DNA from 2 places in the Streptomyces sp. KLMMK genome. Region 1 is predicted to be linked to the other one. Evidence: riboswitches for the same ligand, from Rfam matches in the RefSeq annotation. Region 1 holds a riboswitch; the other holds the start of a gene.
What was found. Region 1 has a riboswitch for S-adenosylmethionine ahead of thrC (threonine synthase). Riboswitches for the same ligand answer to the same signal wherever they lie in the genome.

Region 1 (9,557 bases):
GGCCGCCTCGGCGTGCTCGACGCCAGCGAGTGCCCGCCGACCTTCAACACCGACCCCTCGCAGGTCATAGGCGTGATCGCGGGCGGCGCGGCGGCGCTGGTCACCGCCGTCGAAGGAGCCGAGGACAGCCGGGAGCTGGCCGCGGGCGACCTGGCCGCCCTGGGTGTCGGCCCGGCCGACACCGTCGTCGGCGTCTCCGCCTCCGGCCGCACCCCCTACGCGGTCGGGGCCGTCGAGCACGCCCGCGGCGCCGGGGCGCTGACCATCGGCGTGTCCTGCAACGCCGGTTCGCCCCTCGGCCGGGCCGCCGACCACGCCGTCGAGGTCGTCGTCGGCCCCGAGCTGCTCACGGGCTCGACCCGGCTGAAGGCCGGCACCGCCCAGAAGCTCGTCCTCAACATGCTCTCGACGATCACCATGATCCGGCTCGGCAAGACGTACGGGAACCTGATGGTCGACGTGCGGGCCACCAACGACAAGCTGCGCGCCCGCTCCCGGCAGATCGTCGCCCTGGCCACGGGCGCCTCCGAGCAGGAGATAGAGGCCGCGCTGACGGAGACCGGCGGAGAGGTGAAGCACGCCATCCTCGTCGTCCTGGGCGGTGTGGACGGGCGCACGGCCGCGCGCCTCCTCGACGAGTCGGGCGGTCACCTGCGCACGGCCCTGCGAACAGCACATGGGTAGCCGCACCATGGCACCGGACCCTCCGGACGCGCCCGACGACGGCCCGAGAGGGGAGCGCGGCCGCGGCGCCGGCGCGGCCGCGCTCCTGCCCCTCCTCGGCGGCGCCGGCAACCTCACGTCCGTCACGAACTGCATGACGCGGCTGCGGGTGACCGTCCGGGACCCGTCGGCCGTCCGGCGCGACGAACTGCGGGCCCTTCCCGGGGTGCTGGGCATCGTCGGGGACGGCGCGGCCCTGCAGATCGTGCTCGGTCCGGGCACGGTGGCCAAGGTCGCGCCGGAGCTCGCGCGACACGTGAACGCGGCCACCGCGGCAGGTGCGGCAGGTGCGGCCCCGGAGACCGTCACCGCGGAAGCCCTGGCCGAGCGCGGCGCGGCGCTCCGGGCCGAGCGCAGGGCCCGCAACGCCACCCCGGCCAAGGAGTTCCTGCGCCGGATCGCCCAGATCTTCGTCCCGCTGATCCCCGCCCTGATCGGCTGCGGCATCGTGGCGGGCCTGGCCGGGCTCCTCTCCAACCTCCACTGGCTGCCCGCGCTGGCCCCCGCGCTGACCGCGTGCGCGTCGGGCTTCATGTCCCTGATCGCGGTCTTCGTCGGCTACAACACGGCGAAGGAGTTCGGCGGCACCCCCGTCCTGGGCGGGGCCGTCGCGGCGATCATCGTGTTCCCGGGCGTGGACCGGGTGAGCGCGTTCGGCGAGAAGCTCGTGCCCGGCCAGGGCGGGGTGCTCGGTGCGCTGGCCGCGGCCCTGCTCGCCGCGCACGTGGAGCGGTGGTGCCGCCGCCGCGTCCCCGAGGCCCTGGACGTGCTGGTCACCCCGACGGTGACCGTTCTGGTCGCGGGCCTGGTCACGCTGTACGGGCTGATGTACGCGGCGGGCGAGGTCGCCACGGCCATCGGCCGCTTCGCCGACTGGCTGCTCGCGAACGGCGGGGCGGCGGCGGGCTTCGTCCTCGGCGGGCTGTTCCTGCCCCTGGTGATGCTGGGCCTGCACCAGGCCCTCATCCCCATCCACACGACCCTGATCCAGGAGCAGGGCTCCACGGTGCTGCTGCCGATCCTCGCGATGGCGGGCGCCGGCCAGGTGGGAGCGGCCCTCGCCCTCTACGTCCGCCTGCCGCACAACACCTCGGTGCGCCGGACGATCCGGTCCGCGATGCCGGCCGGCCTCCTGGGCATCGGCGAGCCCCTGATCTACGGCGTCTCCCTGCCGCTGGGCCGCCCGTTCGTCACCGCCTGCGTCGGCGGCGCGTTCGGAGGAGCGTTCGTGGGGCTGCTGGGGCAGCTGGGCGACACGGTCGGCTCGACGGCCATCGGCCCGTCGGGCTGGGCCCTGTTCCCGCTGCTGCAGGGCGGCCACGGCCTGGGCCGGGCAGTGGCGGTCTACGGGGCGGGCCTGCTGGCGGGCTACGCGGCGGGATTCGCGGCGACGTACGCGTTCGGGCTGAGCCGCCGGTCGCTGCGCGAGCTGAACGCAGAACACCCCGCAGAGAACAACGGATAGAACAGCGGATGGAACAACGGATGGAACAACGGCCCGAGGGCGGCACCCCCCTGGTGGGGGGCACCGCCCTCGGGCGCGTACAGCGTCAGGACAGGTGATCCGTCAGGATCAGAAGTCCATGTCACCGCCGGGCATGCCGCCCGGAGCGGCCGCGGCGGCCTTCTCCGGCTTGTCGGCGATGACGGCCTCGGTGGTGAGGAAGAGCGCAGCGATGGACGCGGCGTTCTGCAGGGCGGAGCGGGTGACCTTGGCCGGGTCGATGATGCCCTCGGCGACCAGGTCGACGTACTCGCCCGTGGCGGCGTTGAGACCGTGGCCCGGGGTCAGGTTGCGCACCTTCTCCACGACGACGCCGCCCTCGAGACCGGCGTTGACCGCGATCTGCTTGAGCGGGGCCTCCAGGGCCAGCTTGACGGCGGCGGCACCGGTGGCCTCGTCGCCCTCGAGCTCCAGCTTCTCGAACACCTGGGAGGCCTGCAGCAGGGCCACGCCACCACCGGCGACGATGCCCTCCTCGACGGCCGCCTTCGCGTTGCGAACGGCGTCCTCGATGCGGTGCTTGCGCTCCTTGAGCTCGACCTCGGTCGCGGCACCGGCCTTGATGACGGCCACGCCGCCGGCCAGCTTCGCGAGGCGCTCCTGGAGCTTCTCGCGGTCGTAGTCCGAGTCGCTGTTCTCGATCTCGGCGCGGATCTGGTTGACGCGGCCCTGGACCTGGTCGCTGTCACCGGCACCGTCGACGATGGTCGTCTCGTCCTTGGTGATGACGACCTTGCGGGCGCGGCCGAGCAGGTCGAGACCGGCGTTCTCCAGCTTGAGGCCGACCTCCTCGGAGATGACGGTGCCACCGGTGAGGATGGCGATGTCACCGAGCATGGCCTTGCGGCGGTCGCCGAAGCCCGGGGCCTTGACGGCGACGGACTTGAAGGTGCCGCGGATCTTGTTCACGACGAGCGTGGACAGGGCCTCGCCCTCGACGTCCTCGGCGATGATCAGCAGCGGCTTGCCGGACTGCATGACCTTCTCCAGGAGCGGCAGCAGGTCCTTGACCGAGCCGATCTTGGAGTTGACGATCAGGATGTACGGGTCGTCGAGGGACGCCTCCATACGCTCCATGTCGGTGGCGAAGTACGCCGAGATGTAGCCCTTGTCGAAGCGCATACCCTCGGTGAGCTCCAGCTCCAGACCGAAGGTCTGGGACTCCTCGACGGTGATGACGCCTTCCTTGCCGACCTTGTCCATGGCCTCGGCGATGAGCTCGCCGATCTGGGTGTCGGCGGCGGAGATGGAGGCGGTGGAGGCGATCTGCTCCTTGGTCTCCACGTCCTTGGCCTGCTCGAGCAGGGCACCGGAGACGGCCTCGACGGCCTTCTCGATACCGCGCTTCAGCGCCATCGGGTTGGCACCCGCGGCGACGTTGCGCAGGCCCTCGCGGACCAGGGCCTGGGCCAGGACGGTCGCGGTCGTCGTGCCGTCACCGGCGACGTCGTCCGTCTTCTTCGCGACCTCCTTGACCAGCTCGGCGCCGATCTTCTCGTACGGGTCCTCGAGCTCGATCTCCTTGGCGATGGAGACACCATCGTTGGTGATCGTGGGGGCGCCCCACTTCTTCTCGAGGACGACGTTGCGGCCCTTGGGGCCGAGGGTGACCTTGACGGCGTCGGCGAGCTGGTTCATCCCGCGCTCGAGACCGCGCCGTGCCTCCTCGTCGAACGCGATGATCTTGGCCATGTGAAGTGGTCCTCCCAGGACGGGGTGGAGACTGCTCCGGACCGCACTGGCGCCCGCGACGGACGGCCTGCGCACCCTGCGGTTCCTTGCCCCGCCTGGCATGCGGACCTCACCGACGGTCCAAATCTGTCACTCTCACTCGGAGAGTGCTAAGCCCAATGATTAGCACTCGACCAGGGAGAGTGCAAGCGCCTCGGGGGGACAGTCACGCCCACGGGGCGCCCGGAGCAGGGGCCCCAGGCAGCCGTACCCACCCCACGCGCCCCGCACACGCGCGAGGGGCTCGCACCCCGTCGGGTGCGAGCCCCTCTGCAAACCGAGCGAGCCGGTGGTCGATGCGCCGCGATCAGACCTGCTGCAGCTTCACCATGTCCGCCTGCGGCCCCTTCTGGCCCTGCGAGATCTCGAACTCGACCCGCTGACCCTCCTCGAGGGTGCGGTAGCCGTCCATCTGAATCGCGCTGTAGTGGACGAATACATCCGCACCACCGTCGACCGCGATGAAGCCGTAGCCCTTCTCCGCGTTGAACCACTTGACGGTGCCCTGAGCCATGCCTAACTCCCCTATTACTGGCCCTTGCGCAGGACCGCACTTCGCGGACCCGGGTCAGACCTCACCCCCTGGCAGCCCAGTGGGTGTGCGCCGGAACGCGTCGACCGCGGCTGAATGTATCTGCACGGATGCCGTCTGCAACAGGTCACTCGGACGAGAATTCCGGGCATGGCCGATCGAGGAAATCGGCTGAACTCCGGGTATTTCAGGGCAAGTCGGGCCGGGTATAACGCAACCAACCCGGCATTTCGTGCACACACTTCGCGCACAACTTGACGGGTTCTCATATGCGTTCGGCACTGACGCCGGGCGGGGATCGTCCCAACTGTATCGCGCTCAACAGGCGGAATCGCCCCGTCCGCTTTACGGACGGGGCGATTCCGGGGACGTCGTGCGGCAATAACGGAAGAACCCTGTGAAACCTCAGCCGCCCGCGACGGCCGGGATGACGGAGACGGCGGAGCCGTCCGGGGTGGGGGTCTGCAGCCCCTGCTCGAAGCGGACGTCGTCGTCGTTGACGTAGACGTTGACGAACCGGCGCAGCTTGCCGGCGTCGTCGAGCACGCGGGCCGCAATGCCGGAGTGGTTCTTCTCCAGGGACTGGAGGACATCGGCGAGGGTCGCGCCTTCGGCGGAGACCTCGGCCTTCCCGCCGGTGTAGGTGCGGAGGATGGTGGGGATGCGGACGGTAACGCTCATGGGAAAACCTTCCGGAGAGATTGTGGGCGGCTGTTCCGCAGGGCTGGGGGGACCCCGGACGGGGTTTGGGGGAGGGCGGGCACAACCGGCCCGCAGACGTCACCTGCAGACGTCAGACGGCAGCAAGCCCCGCGGCGCGGAACGCCTCCAGCGACGGCCGGATCGTCGCCGTCGGCCCCGCCGCAACGGCATCGAGCGTCTTCAGCCCGTCGCCCGTATTGAGCACGACGGTCGTCAGGGAGGGGTCGAGCAGCCCGCTCTCGATCAGCTTCCGCGTCACGCCGACCGTCACCCCGCCCGCCGTCTCGGCGAAGATCCCCTCGGTCCGGGCCAGCAGCCGGATCGCGTCCACGATCTGCTCATCGGTGACGTCCTCCACCGCCCCGCCCGTCCGCCGCGCGATATCCAGCACGTACGGCCCGTCGGCCGGGTTGCCGATGGCGAGGGACTTCGCGATCGTGTCCGGCTTCACCGGCCGCACCACGTCGTGCCCGTCCTTGAACGCGCGGGCGACCGGCGAGCAGCCCTCCGCCTGCGCTCCGAAGATCTTGTACGGGCGGTCCTCGACCAGACCCAGCGCGACGAGCTCCTTCAGCCCCTTGTCGATCTTCGTGAGCTGTGAGCCCGAGGCGATCGGCACGACGATCTGGTCCGGCAGCCGCCAGCCCAGCTGCTCGCAGATCTCGTAGGCGAGCGTCTTGGACCCTTCGCCGTAGTACGGCCGGAGGTTGACGTTGACGAAGCCCCAGCCCTCCCCCAGCGGGTCGCCGATCAGTTCGCTGCAGAAGCGGTTGACGTCGTCGTACGTGCCCTCGATGCCGACGAGGTCGCCGCCGTAGACCGCGGCCATGACGACCTTCCCGGCCTCCAGGTCGTGCGGGATGAAGACGCACGACTTGAACCCGGCCCGGGCGGCCGCGGCCCCGACCGCACCCGCGAGGTTCCCGGTCGAGGAGCACGACAGCGTCGTGAAGCCGAAGGCGCGGGCGGCCTCGACCGCGATCGCCACGACCCGGTCCTTGAAGGAGTGCGTCGGGTTGCCGGAGTCGTCCTTGACGTACAGGCCGCCCGTCACGCCCAGCTCGCGGGCGAGGTTGTCGGCCTTGACGAGCTTGGTGAGGCCGGGGTTGAGGCTGGGCTTGCCCGCGACGTCGGCGGGGACGGGCAGCAGGGGGGCGTAGCGCCAGATGTTCGCGGGGCCGGCCTCGATGCGCTCGCGCAGGTCAGCTGCTTGACCGGGCCCGCCGGCGGGCAGTTCGTAGGCGACTTCGAGGGGGCCGAAGCACAGGGCGCAGGCGAAGATGGGACCGAGGTCGAAGCGCTCTCCGCACTCGCGGCAGGAGAGTGCCACGGCGGGTCCGAGGTCCACAGAAGTGGTGGAGGGTTCAACAGACTGCACAGCCATGGAGGCGAGGCCCTTTCTCCTCATCTTCCCCGTGGCGAACGTCGCCACGAGACGGAATTGGCACCTTCCCCGCCGGGAGCCTCGCCGTGGAACGGTGAGACCGGCTGGAGGGTTGCCGGGGCTTCAACGGGCCGTGTCCCTCTGCCCCTCTGGATGAGCGGTATGGCACTGGGCGGGGCCCAGGCGTTTGTGCACGCGGCGACCCCCGACATAGGACGGCGGTCCGCGTTGTTCAAGACTGTAACGGAAGGGACGGCCCGTTGAGAGGGGCGTCCGCACCGCGAGATGCGTCACAGAACGCGTCGCAGAACGTCCGTGAGACAGGGAGTCGTACACGTGCTGGAAGAGGTGGAGCGCTGGCTGGCCGAGCGGTCCTGGTCCGCTGCTGATCGTCCGCTCGACGTGCTTCTGGCCGCCAAGCGGGCCTCCGGCACCACGGTGAGCGTCGTCCTGCCGGCGCTGAACGAGGAGCCGACGGTCGGCACCATCGTGGCGACGATCCGCCGCGAGCTGATGTCGGACGCGGTGCCGCTGGTGGACGAGCTGGTGGTGGTCGACTCGGGCTCCACGGACCGCACGGCCGAGGTCGCAGCAGAGGCCGGGGCGCGCGTGGTGCACCGGGACGAGGTGCTGCCGAGCCTGCCCGCACTGCCGGGCAAGGGCGAGGTGCTGTGGCGCTCCCTGCTGGCGACGACGGGCGACATCGTCTGCTTCGTGGACGCCGACCTGCGCGAGTTCTCGGCGGACTTCGTGTCGGGGATCGTGGGGCCGCTGCTGACGGACCCCGGCGTGCACTTCGTCAAGGCGATGTACGACCGCCCGCTGGGCACGGAATTCGATGTGCCCGGCTCCGCCAGGACCGCCGGCCAGGGCGGCCGGGTGACCGAGCTCGTGGCCCGCCCCCTGCTGAACCTGCACTGGCCGCAGCTGGCCGGTTTCGTGCAGCCGCTCGGCGGCGAGTACGCGGCCCGCCGGTCCCTGCTGGAGCAGCTGCCGTTCCCCGTCGGCTACGGCGTGGAGCTGGGCCTTCTGGTGGACGCGCTGCACACGGTCGGGCTGGGGGCGCTGGCCCAGGTGGACGTGGGCGTGCGCAAGCACCGCCACCAGGACGGGCAGGCGCTGGGCCGGATGGCCGCCGCCATCTACCGCACCGCACAGCTCCGGCTGGCCCGGGGGCACCTGGTGCGACCTGCGCTGACACAGTTCGAACGAACCCCGGAGGGCTTCGTTCCGCGGACGTACGCGGTGGACACGGAGGAGCGGCCGCCGATGGCCGGAATACCCGAGTACGCCCAGCGACACGCCGCGTAAGCGTACGTTTGAGCGGTTCTTCCCGCGGCAAGGCTGGCCACATGGTCGCTGAGCACGTGCACGCCACATCGATCGCCGCCGCGCCGATCGTCGTCGCCTCCAACCGGGGCCCGGTCTCGTACCGGCGCAGCGAGGACGGCACCCTCGTGGCCGGGCGCGGCGGCGGCGGGCTCGTCTCCGGGCTCAGCTCGATACAGCGCGACGCCGAGGGCGGCGCCGCGGTGTGGGTGTGCGCGGCCCTGGGCGAGGGCGACCGCGAGGCGGCCCGCGCCGCCGGCCGAAGACTCGCCACGGACGACACCGGCGGCCACCACGTGCGGATGCTCGACATCCCGCCGGACACCTTCGCCGCCGCGTACAACGGCATCGCCAACTCGGTGCTGTGGTTCGTGCACCACATGCTCTACCAGACGCCCCTGGAGCCCTCCTTCGACCGGGAGTTCCGGGCCCAGTGGGCGGCCTACGAGGAGTACAACGCGGCGTTCGCGGACGCCGTCGCCGAGGAGGCCGCGCAGGGCGCCGCGGTGCTCATCCAGGACTACCACCTGGCGCTCGTGCCGGGCCTGCTCCGGGCGCGCCGCCCCGACCTGCGCATCGGCCACTTCTCGCACACCCCCTGGGCCCCGCCGGACTACTTCCGCATGCTGCCGGACGACGTGGCCGGGCAGCTGCTGCGCGGTGTCCTCGGCGGCGACCGGGCCGGCTTCCTGACCCGGCGCTGGGCCGAGGCGTTCGCCGCGTGCTGCGCGGACGTGCTGGGCGCGGAGGTCGTCCGGGACGGCGAGGGCCGCGACGCCGAGGTGCGCTTCGAGGGGCGGACGACGCGGCTGGGCGTGCACGGGCTCGGCGCCGACGGCGACTTCCTGCGCGAGCGGGCGCACCGGGCGGACGTCGAGGAGCGCATGGCGGCGCTCAGGTCGCAGATCGGCCCGGGCCGCCGGGCGATCGTGCGCGTGGACCGCACGGAGCTGTCCAAGAACATCGTGCGCGGGCTGTACGCGTACCGGCGGCTGCTGGAGGAGCACCCGCAGTGGCGCGGCAAGGTCGTGCACGTCGCCTTCGCCTACCCCTCCCGCCAGGACCTCGCCGTCTACCGCGAGTACACCGCCGAGGTGGAGCGGGTCGCCCGCGGGATCAACGCCGAGTTCGGCACGGAGGGCTGGGAGCCGGTCGCCCTGCACGTCAAGGACGACTTCGCGCGCTCGCTGGCCGCGTACCGGCTCGCGGACGTGGCGCTGGTCAACCCCATCCGCGACGGGATGAACCTCGTCGCCAAGGAGGTGCCGGTGGTCTCCGACCACGGCTGCGCGCTGGTGCTCTCGCGCGAGGCGGGGGCGGCGGCCGAGCTGGGCGACGAGGCGATCACCGTCAACCCGTACGACGTGGAGGCCACGGCCCGCGCGCTGCACCTGGCGCTGCTGATGGACCCCGGGGAGCGGGCGGAGCGCACCAAGCGGCTGGCCGCGGCGGCGACGGCGCTGCCGCCGGCCCGGTGGTTCACGGATCAGCTGCGGGCGCTGTGACGCGCCGGAGTGCGGGCCGCAGCGTTCCGGGCCCCGTCTGAGCGGCCCGCGCTTCGGCGCCCCGGGCTGCCCGCATCCGGGCACGGGTAGCCATGGCGCATGTCGAATGTCCCACGTTGGGCCGTGCTTGCCACGGCGTGCGCCGCC
Region 2 (10,472 bases), on a different contig from region 1:
TCCGGCAACGGACGGTCGAGCACCTCGGCAGCGCCGTCGGTCCCACCGGTGTCACCAGGTCCACCGGCCGCCTCCGCGCCACCCGTGTGCTCCACCACCGCTCACCGCTCCCGTTCTTCAGGCCTTCGCGCCCGGCCGGTCCACCAGCTCGACCTGGTCGACCGCGTTGCACCAGCGGCAACGCACGGACTCGATCGTCTCACTGACCACCTCGCGTTCCTCCACGCTCGGCTCGCCGGAGAGGTCGAGATGGACGAATTCCACGGCTTTGGTCGTACGCGTCACATCGAACCGGGTGAGATTGCCGCACAGAGCGCAGCGCCACCGGGTCCCGGCTGTCGGCTGGGGAACGCCCATCGTGTCGTCCGTCCTCATCAAGTCCATCGAACTGCGGGTGTGCTTCCCGTAACCCTACGGCCTGATGGTCATGCGGCGCGGAGTGCGGGCCCGCTTCACCGGCCCGGCGAGGCACTCTGTGCGCTTTGCTGCCGGTACGTCATGATCTGCTCATGTTGGGAAAGGACGGGAAGGCAGCCGGGACGGCGGCGCACGGGGGCCACGACGGGATCCCCCCGCCGGTCCCCCTGGTCACCTACGCCCTCATCGGCGCCTGCTGCGCGGTGTTCCTCCTGGGCCCCGCGGCGGAGCTCACCGCACCCCTGGCCGGCCACGGCAGCGGCAGCAACCTCCTCGCCGCCCAGAGCGCCTACTTCGAGCGCTGGGGCGTGGTGCCCGAGAAGCTCTGGCACGGGCCGCCGGCGGAGCTGATCACCCCGCTCACCGCGCTCTTCGTGCACGGCAACTGGCTGCATCTGCTCGGGAACATGCTCTTCCTCTACGTCTTCGGCGCCATGGCCGAAAACCGGATGGGACGCGGCCCCTTCGTCCTCTTCTACCTCGCCGCCGGGGTGCTCGCCCTGCTCGGCTACGCGGCCGCGCACGCCGCCTCCGACCGCACGCTCGTCGGCGCCTCCGGCGCGATCTCCGGGGTCCTCGGAGCCTTCCTCTACCTCTTCCCCCGGGCCCGCGTCACCAGTCTCTTCCCGTTCCTCTTCTTCCTGCCGCTGCGGTTCCCCGCCTGGGCCGTGCTGCTCTTCTGGTTCGCCCTGCAGTGGGTGGCCGCCCGCGCGGCCGGCGACCGCCCCGGCGTCGCCTACCTCGCCCACGTCGTGGGCTTCGCGCTGGGCTTCCTGTACGCGTGGGCGAGGTACGGCCGTGCGACTAGAGTGAAGGCGGGGCTGCCCCCCGACCCCCGATAGGAGCCCGCAGTGATCACTTCGATCGTGCTGATCAAGACCGACGTCGACCGGATCCCCGAGATCGCCGAGCAGATCGCCGCGATCGAGGGCGTGAGCGAGGTGTACTCGGTGACGGGTGCGCACGATCTGATCGCCATGGTGCGGGTGGCCCGGCACGACGACCTCGCGGACGTCATCCCGGGCAGGATCAGCAAGGTCCCGGGCGTCGCCTCGACGGAGACGCACATCGCGTTCCGCACGTACTCCCAGCACGACCTGGAGGCGGCGTTCGCGATCGGACTGGACGCGTAGCGCCTGACGGCGCGTAGCGGGCTCCACGGTTGCGCCGGGCACGGCACCGCCGCCCGGCCGGCAGACCCTCTTGCCGCAGGCACATCACTTCCGCCGCAGCGGCGATCAGCCACGACGGGCTTGCCCGGCGGTGCCGGGCCGGGCGCAACCCGTGGATCCGGCAGGCGCCGTCAGGCGGGGACGCAGCGTCCGCCCTCGGTCCGGTAGGACCACTTCGCTCCGTGGCGGACGAGTTCGGCCACCGCCGTCACGAAGCGCTCCACGTGCTCGTCCGGCGTGCCGGCGCCGAAGCTGACGCGGATCGCGTTCAGGGGCGCACCCTCGTCGGGCGCACCGCACTCCCCCTCGGCGGAGGAGTCCGCGCCCACCAGCGTCCGCACCAGCGGGTGCGCGCAGAAGAGGCCGTCGCGGACGCCGATGCCGTACTCCGCGGAGAGCGCCGCCGCGAAGTGCGAGCTGTTCCAGCCGTCGACGGTGAAGGACAGGACGCCCACGCTCGGGGCGCCGGGCCCGAAGAGCGAGAGCACCCGCACCCCCGGCACCGCCGCCAGCCCCTCCCGCACCACGGTGATCAGCTGCCGCTCCCGCTCCGCGAGCCGGTCGAAGCCGGCCTCGGTGAGCGCCTTGCACGCGGACGCGATGGCGTAGGCCCCGATGACGTTGGGCGAGCCGGCCTCGTGCCGGGCGACCCCGTCGTGCCAGTCGACCTCCACCTCGCCGGAGGCGCCCCGGGCGACGCGCCGGCTCGCGCCCCCGCCCGCCAGGTAGGGCTCGGCGTCCCGGAGCCAGTCCGCCCGGCCGGCCAGCACGCCGGCGCCGAAGGGCGCGTACAGCTTGTGCCCGGAGAAGGCGACCCAGTCGGCGTCCAGTTCCGCGATGTCCACCCGCTGGTGGGGGACGAGCTGGGCCGCGTCCACGACGATCCGCGCGCCGTGGGCGTGCGCGGCGGCGGCCAGCTCCCGTACGGGCCACAGCTCACCGGTCACGTTGGACGCACCGGTCACGCACACCAGCGCGGGCCCGTAGGGCTCGCGGGCCGCGAGCGCCTGCTCGAGCGTCTCGACCGCCTGCCCGGGGGTGCGGGGCGCGTCGAGGTAGGTCACCTCGACGTCCGCGCGCCGCTCCCAGGGCAGCAGCGCCGCGTGGTGCTCGGTCTCGAAGACGAACACGCGCGTCCCGGCGGGGAGTACGGCCGCGAGCAGGTTGAGCGAGTCGGTGGTCGACCGGGTGAAGAGGACCTGGTCGCCGTCCCGGCAGCCGAGGAACGCGGCGACGTCCGCCCGGCTGTTCTCGAACAGCTCCGTCGACAGCTGCGAGAGGTAGCCCGCGCCGCGGTGCACGCTGCCGTAGTAGGGCGCGTACGCCGCCACGTCGTCCCACACCCGCTGCAGGGCGGGGGCGCTGGCCGCGTAGTCCAGCGCGGCGTAGGTCACCTCTCCGCCGGTCACCAGCGGGACCCGGACATCACACCCGAGAACGGGCAGGGGGGTGCAAACGGACCGGTCGGAGGCAAGGGTGGGGACAGACATGGCGAACTCCCGTAAAAAGGCAGGCGAATTCCACCGCGCGACGGGCGCGGGAAAGGGAAGGGGGTGCGGGAAAAGGGGCTCTTCGAGCCCTAACGCATTCGCTGAACCACGGAAGGAACTCCCTCGACAACCAGGATCCCTGGCGAGGGACCCGCGCTTGCCGCAGACCTCGCTGCCTGCGACCTGGTCATCACCCGGGGCACCCCGCCACGGAAGGAGGGTTGCCGGACAGCGGGCCGGGGCCGTGTCGCTGTCACTCGTGACCTTGGCGGAGAGTATGGCACAGCTGATCGCCGGCCGGGAAGGGGCGTCCGGATCACGGACGCCCCTTCACCGCACCACTCCTTCGCAGCGCTACGCGTTGCTCGCCAGCGCCCACCGGTCGAGCACCCGCCGGGCCGCCCCGGAGTCGATGGACTCCGCAGCCCGCACCAGCCCGCCCCGGATCTGCTCCGCCAGCGGCTCCTCCGTCGGCGCCAACGCCACCAGCGCCGCGGCCGAGTTGAGGAGCACGGCGTCCCGCACCGGCCCCGGCTCGCCCGCGAGCAGACGCCGCGCGACATCGGCGTTGTAGGACGCGTCGCCACCCCGCAGCGCCTCCACCGGCACCAGGCCGATCCCCACGTCCCGCGGGTCGAAAGACTCCTCGCGGACCCGTCCGCCGGAGACCACCCACACCTTCGACGTGGCGGTCGTGGTCAGCTCGTCGAGACCGTCGTCGCCGCGGAAGACCAGCGCCGAGGAGCCGCGCTCGGCGAGCACCCCGGCGAGGATCGGGGCCATCCGGGCGTCCGCGACGCCCGTGGCCTGGGCCCGTACCTTCGCGGGGTTGGTCAGCGGGCCGAGCACGTTGAAGACGGTCCGGATGCCGAGCTCGCGCCGGGCCGCGGCCACGTGCCGCAGCGCCGGGTGGAACTTCACCGCGAAGCAGAGGGTGATGCCGGCCTCCTCGGCCACCTCCACCACCCGCTGCGGGCCGAGGTCGAGGTTCACGCCCAGCTTCTCCAGCACGTCCGAGGCGCCGCTGGCCGAGGACGCCGCCCGGTTGCCGTGCTTGACGACCTTCACGCCGGTGCCGGCGACGACGATCGAGGACATGGTGGAGATATTGACGGTCTTGGCGCCGTCGCCGCCGGTGCCGACGATGTCCACGCTGGGGCCGGGGACCTCGATCAGCCGGGCGTGCTCGTACATCGTGCGCACCAGGCCGGAGATCTCGGCGACCGTCTCGCCCTTGGCGCGCAGGGCGACCAGGAAGCCCGCGATCTGCGCGCCGGTGGCCTCGCCGCGCATGATCCGGTCCATGGCCCAGGCGGCGTCGTCGACGGTGAGGTCACGGCCGGCGAGCAGGGCGTCCAGGAGACCCGGCCAGGAGGGGGCCACCGCGCTGTCGCCGCCTGCCGGGGTCACAACGTTCATGGTCCACGCTCCTGGTGGTCGGTCCGGAGAGCCGGGTTCGTCCCGGGGTCTGCCCGCCCAGCCTATCCACCCCCGGAGACAGCGAAGAGCCCCGTCCATGCGCTGGACGGGGCTCTCGCTGTGGCGATCAGCGATCAGGGTGGATCAGAGGCGATCCGGGGGATCAGTGGTGGCCGTGGCCGCTCGTGATCTCCTCGTACTCCTCCACGGTGGCCTTGGGGATCTGGGTCCCCTCGCCGTAGAAGCCCTTCGAGAGCTTCACCCGGAGACGCTGGCCGGCGCCGGCCTTGCGGGCCACGCCGTTCTCGTCGTACTCCGGCTCCAGCTCGAGCGGCTGCGGCTGGTGGTGCGCCGTGAGGGTGTGCATCTGCTCCTGCGAGAGCGGCTCGTGGACCTCGACGAACTCACCGTGCGGCAGGCGCTTGATGATGCCGGACTCGCGTCCGTGCAGCACCTTGTCCCTGTCGCGGCGCTGCAGGCCCATGCAGATCCGGCGGGTGGCGATGAACACCAGGACCGGGATCACGAAGAAGCCGATGCGGACGAACCAGGTGATGGCGTTGATCGACAGGTGGAAGTGGGTGGCCCACAGGTCGTTTCCACCACCGACCAGCATCACGAAGTACGCGGCGATCCAGGCGGCACCGAACGCGGTGCGCGTCGGGGCGTTGCGCGGGCGGTCCAGCAGGTGGTGCTCGCGCTTGTCACCGGTGACCCAGGACTCGATGAACGGCCAGACCGCGATCGCACCGAGCACCAGCGGGAAGATGACCAGCGGGATGAACACGCCCAGGACGAGCGTGTGGCCCCACAGGTTGATCTCCCAGCCCGGCATGACACGGATCAGACCCTCGGCGAAGCCCATGTACCAGTCGGGCTGGGCGCCGGTGGACACCTGGTCCGGGCGGTACGGGCCGATGGCCCAGATCGGGTTGATCGAGGCGATCGCCGCGATGGCCGCGATGATGCCGAAGACCAGGAAGAAGAAGCCACCGGCCTTGGCCATGTAGACCGGCATCAGCGGGAGGCCGACGACGTTCTTGTTGGTCCGGCCCGGGCCGGGGAACTGCGTGTGCTTGTGGTAGATCACCAGGATCAGGTGGGCCACCAGCAGACCGAGCATGATGCCCGGCAGCAGCAGGACGTGGATGGAGAAGAACCGCGGCACGAAGTCCGAGCCGGGGAACTCGCCGCCGAAGAGGAACATCGAGATGTACGTGCCGACGATCGGCACGGACAGGATCGCGCCCTCCATGAAGCGGACACCGGTGCCGGAGAGCAGGTCGTCCGGGAGCGAGTAACCGGTGAAGCCGGTGAACATGCCGAGGACGAACAGCAGGAAGCCGAACAGCCAGTTGACCTCACGCGGCTTGCGGAACGCACCGGTGAAGAACACGCGCATCATGTGCACGAACATGCCCGCGAGGAAGATCAGCGCGGCCCAGTGGTGGATCTGCCGGATGAGCAGACCGCCACGGACGTCGAAGCTGATGTCGAGGGTCGACTTGAACGCCTCGGACATGTGCATGCCCTGCATGGGCACGTACGAGCCGTGGTAGACGACCTCGTTCATGCTCGGGTGGAAGAACAGCGTCAGATACACACCCGTGAGGATGATGATCACGAAGCTGTAGAGGCAGACCTCACCCAGCATGAAGGACCAGTGGTCCGGGAAGATCTTCCGCATGTTGGCCTTGGCCAGGGTGTAGATACCCAGACGGCCGTCGGCCCAGTCGGCGACCCGCTCGCCTGCGGGCGCCTTGCGGCGGCCCGGCGCGGCAGCGCCGGATTGGTTCGTAGTCGTAGTGCTCATCCGCGCTCCCAGTAGGCAGGACCGACGGGCTCGGCGAAGTCGCCCATGGCCTCAAGGTAGCCCTTGTCGTTGACCTTGATCCGCAGCTGCGGAAGGGCGTGGCCGGCCGGGCCGAAGATCACGCGTCCGCCGTCGGAAAGGTCGAAGGTGGACTGGTGGCAGGGGCACAGCACGTGGTGCGTCTGCTGCTCGTAGAGGCTGATCGGGCAGCCGACGTGGGTGCAGATCTTGGAGAACGCGACGATGCCGTCGGCGGACCAGTCGAGCTCGCGCTTGTCCTTGATGTTCTCCGGGCGGAGCCGGACGATCATCAGGGCGGCCTTGGCGATCTCCTTCTGGAAGTCGTGGTCCTCCTCCTTCATGCCCTCGGGCATGGCGAAGGTGAGGGAGCCGACCTGGATGTCCTCGGGACGCAGCGGCTGCAGCGTGTTCTGGTTGATCAGCATCTTGCCCTCGGACCAGGCGGTCTTCCGGAGCTTGGTGCCCGGAAGCGGTCCGAGGTCGCGCAGCAGCACCACGCCGGAGAGCGGCACCAGGGCCAGCGCGCCGAACATGGTGTTGCGGATCAGCTTGCGGCGGCCGAAGGCCGACTCCTCTGCGCCCAGCTTGAAGTCGGCCATGACCTTGGCCTTGACGTCGGGCTCGGCGGCGATGGCGTGCCGCTCGTCGGCGACCTCCACGTCCGACATCAGGGTGCGGGCCCAGTGGACCGCGCCCGCGCCGATGCAGAACAGCGCCACCGCGAGGGTCATGCCCAGCGCGAAGTTCAGGGCGCTGATGTGACCGATCGGGAAGACGTAGATGCTCTTGTCGACCGGGAGGGTCACGTAGGAGGCGATGAAGCCGACCGTGGCCAGCATCGAGAGCAGGAACAGGAAGGCGACCACGCGCTCGGAGCGCTTGGCGGCCTGCTCGTCGATGTCCTGGATGCGGGGCTCGTGCGGCGGGAGGCCGGGGTCGGCGAACGGGTCGCCGGCCGTCTTCGTCACGGCGCCGCCGTGCGCGTCCTGCGTGCTCGGCAGGTTCTCTTCTGGAATGTCTTGGCTACTCATGACTTCTTGGCCTTAGCGGTGTGGGCCGCGACCCAGATGGCTACTGCGATCAGCGCGCCCAGTCCGAAGATCCACGCGAACAGACCCTCGCTGACGGGGCCGAGCCCGCCCAGCTCGAGGCCGCCCGGGCTCTCCGACTTGCTGCTGTTGACCGTGTCGAGGTACGCGATGATGTCCTTCTTGTTCTTCTCCGTCATCGTCGTGTCGGGGAAGGAAGGCATGTTCTGCGGGCCGGTCTGCATGGCCTCGTAGATGTGCTTGGGGTTGACGTCCTCAAGCGTGGGGGCGTACTTGCCGTTGGAAAGCGCGCCGCCCTTACCGGTGAAGTTGTGGCACTGGGCGCAGTTGGTGCGGAAGAGCTCCCCGCCCTTCGCGATGTCCGCGCCGTCCGGGCTGTACTGATCCTTGGTCGGGATCGCAGGGCCGGCACCCAGCGAAGCGATGTACGCGGCGAGCTGGTCGATCTCGGCCTGCGAGTAGATCGCCTTCTTGCGGGGGGCCTGGGCACCCTGCTGCTGGAGCGGCATGCGGCCGGTGGCGACCTGGAAGTCGACGGCCGCGGCGCCGACGCCGACGAGGCTCGGGCCGTCGGTGGTGCCCTGACCGCCGGTGCCGTGGCAGCTTGCGCAGCCCACGGCATAGAGCTTCTTGCCCTCCTCGATGGCGAGGGACTGGGCGGTTTCATCGGCCTTGGCCGTGTCCGCCGGCGCGAACGCGGCGTACAGCCCCCCAGTTACCGCCAGCGCGAAGAGTAGGACGACGACCGCCGCCAGCGGATGGCGTCGTCGTGCGGAGAGCTTTTTCACGGATTACCCCGGTGTCAGGATCTTCTGCGTCGATCTGGACTGTTGGTCCGGTGCGGGACGGGACCGATTACTTGATCAAGTAGATCGTGGCGAAGAGGCCGATCCACACCACGTCGACGAAGTGCCAGTAGTAGGACACGACGATGGCCGCCGTCGCCTGGTGGTGGGTGAACCTCTTGGCCGCGTACGTCCTGCCCAGGACCAGCAGGAAGGCGATCAGACCGCCCGTCACGTGCAGGCCGTGGAAGCCGGTCGTCAGGTAGAACACCGAGCCGTACGGGTCGGAGGAGAGCGAGAGGCCCTCGTGCTTGACCAGCTCGGTGTACTCGAAGACCTGGCCGCCGATGAAGATGGCACCCATCACGAAGGTGATCACGAACCACGTGCGCAGCTTCTTCACGTCGCCGCGCTCGGCGGCGAAGACGCCGAGCTGGCAGGTGAGGGAGGAGAGCACCAGGATCGTGGTGTTGGTCGCCGAGAACGGCAGGTTCAGCGCGGACGCCTTTTCCGACCAGAACTCGGTACCCGTCACCGATCGCAGGGTGAAGTACATCGCGAAGAGGGCCGCGAAGAACATCAGCTCGGAACTCAACCAGATGATGGTTCCGACGCTGGTGAGGTTCGGTCGATTGACCGACGGGTGTGCGTGCCCGGTATCTGTTGCTGTTGCAGTCGCCACGACCGACATTATGTCGGTCGCTTATCTCGTGCTCACTCCGGGGGGTGCCGTTCGGTGTGTCAAGAGCATGTGCGCTGCTCGTACGGCCCAGTGCCCGGGTCCCCCAAAGGGGGGAACCGGACGTTCCGGGACACCTCGCGGGCCTGACGGACCCTCCTCCGGACGGGTGTTCGCGGAGTAGAGTCCGGCCATCGATCAGCTCCACGTCAGATCCACAGCTGTGCCGAACACAAGCCTGGAGGAACGATGCAGCCGACGGCCACCGTGCTGGTCTACAGCGACAACGCGGACACCCGCGAGCAGGTCCGGCTGGCCGCCGGGCGCCGGCCCGCCCCCGACGTGCCGCCGGTCATGTACGTGGAGTGCGCGACACTCCCGGGCGTGCTCACGGCCCTGGAGGAGCACCACGTGGACGTGTGCGTCCTGGACGGCGAGACGGCGCCCGCGGGCGGCATGGGGGTGTGCCGGCAGCTGAAGGACGAGGTGTTCCGCTGCCCGCCCGTGCTGCTGCTCATGGGCCGCCCGCAGGACGCCTGGCTGGCCACCTGGAGCCGAGCGGACGCCGCCGTGACGCACCCGCTGGACCCGGGGGCCTTCGCCAACGCCCTGGCAGGCCTGCTGCGCGCCCGGAAGGCCGTGGACGCCTGAGGGGGCGCCCGGGGGCGGCTAGAGCTCGGGGCGCAGGCGGGCCGCGTCGGCAGGGCTGCTCCCCTCGGCCTTCCCGGTCTTCCCTCCGACGAGGGCACTGCCCTTGCGCCATTCGTCCCAGGCCATGTTCCAGTCGCCGAAGCCGTTGTCGAACGGGGTCATGGTCGCGCCGGCGCTGCCCACGACCTTGACGATGTCGCCGACGTGCACGGTGTCGAAGAACCACTTGGCGTTGGCGGTGCTCATGCCGGTGCAGCCGTGGCTGACGTTCTCCGCGCCCTGGGATCCCTCGGACCAGGGCGCGGCGTGCACGTACTCACCGCTCCAGGTGACCCGGGTGGCCCAGTGGACGGGCAGGTCGTAGGAGTCCGCGCTGCCCTCGGCGATGCCGATGCTGGTGCCGCGCATGCGTACGAAGGATTCCCGGCCCAGGATCACCTTGACCCCGTTGCGGGTGGCGTAGCCGGGCTTGCCGGTGGTCACCGGGATGGACCGGACCTCCTTGCCGCTCACGAACACGGTCATGCTGTGCGCGCTCGCGTCGGTGACGGCCTCGATGCGGTCGCCCGTCGTCATCCGCACGGCCCTGGAGGGGCCTCCGTAGAGGCCGCCGCCGACCTTGATGCCGTCGAGGTTGGCGTGCACGTCGACGGTGGTGTGGGCGGGCCAGTACTCCTTCGGGCGGTAGTGCAGGGTGCGGTTGTCCACCCAGTGCCAGGCACCCTCCACGGCGGGCCGGGACTCGACGCGGAAGGTGCGCTCGACGATCGCGCGGGCGGCCGGGTCCTGGACGGGGGTGCTCAGCTCGGCGGTGATGGGCTGTCCCACGCCGTAGGTGCCGCTCTGCGGGCCGAAACTGACGCGCAGGAGGCGGTCGGCCGGGTTGGTGTCGAAGCCGATCGTGCGGCGCCCCTGGGAGCCGTTCTCGTCCTCCGTGGTGACGCGCACGGTGTAGTGGGCGCCGGCGGCGAGGGCG

Region 2: another riboswitch for S-adenosylmethionine. It lies ahead of V7793_RS24515 (aminotransferase class V-fold PLP-dependent enzyme); the one in region 1 lies ahead of thrC (threonine synthase).

What each region holds. Positions count from the first base shown of each region.
Region 1 is NZ_JBAMDC010000231.1:144-9,700, reverse strand. Features, by position in the region: gene murQ (N-acetylmuramic acid 6-phosphate etherase) at 1-684, shown strand, start outside; gene V7793_RS25810 (PTS transporter subunit EIIC) at 692-2,188, shown strand; gene groL (chaperonin GroEL) at 2,297-3,919, opposite strand; gene V7793_RS25800 (cold-shock protein) at 4,266-4,472, opposite strand; gene V7793_RS25795 (ubiquitin-like small modifier protein 1) at 4,896-5,171, opposite strand; gene thrC (threonine synthase) at 5,284-6,600, opposite strand; SAM riboswitch class I at 6,594-6,736, opposite strand; gene V7793_RS25785 (glucosyl-3-phosphoglycerate synthase) at 6,913-7,887, shown strand; gene V7793_RS25780 (alpha,alpha-trehalose-phosphate synthase (UDP-forming)) at 7,929-9,410, shown strand; partial or broken gene V7793_RS25775 (DUF4232 domain-containing protein) at 9,510-9,557, shown strand, end outside.
Region 2 is NZ_JBAMDC010000207.1:323-10,794, forward strand. Features, by position in the region: partial or broken gene V7793_RS24495 (NYN domain-containing protein) at 1-98, opposite strand, end outside; gene V7793_RS24500 (hypothetical protein) at 118-357, opposite strand; gene V7793_RS24505 (rhomboid family intramembrane serine protease) at 510-1,259, shown strand; gene V7793_RS24510 (Lrp/AsnC family transcriptional regulator) at 1,269-1,550, shown strand; gene V7793_RS24515 (aminotransferase class V-fold PLP-dependent enzyme) at 1,721-3,079, opposite strand; SAM riboswitch class IV at 3,228-3,344, opposite strand; gene trpD (anthranilate phosphoribosyltransferase) at 3,434-4,498, opposite strand; gene qcrB (cytochrome bc1 complex cytochrome b subunit) at 4,662-6,311, opposite strand; gene qcrA (cytochrome bc1 complex Rieske iron-sulfur subunit) at 6,308-7,363, opposite strand; gene qcrC (cytochrome bc1 complex diheme cytochrome c subunit) at 7,360-8,169, opposite strand; gene ctaE (aa3-type cytochrome oxidase subunit III) at 8,237-8,857, opposite strand; gene V7793_RS24545 (hypothetical protein) at 9,095-9,496, shown strand; gene V7793_RS24550 (L,D-transpeptidase) at 9,515-10,472, opposite strand, start outside.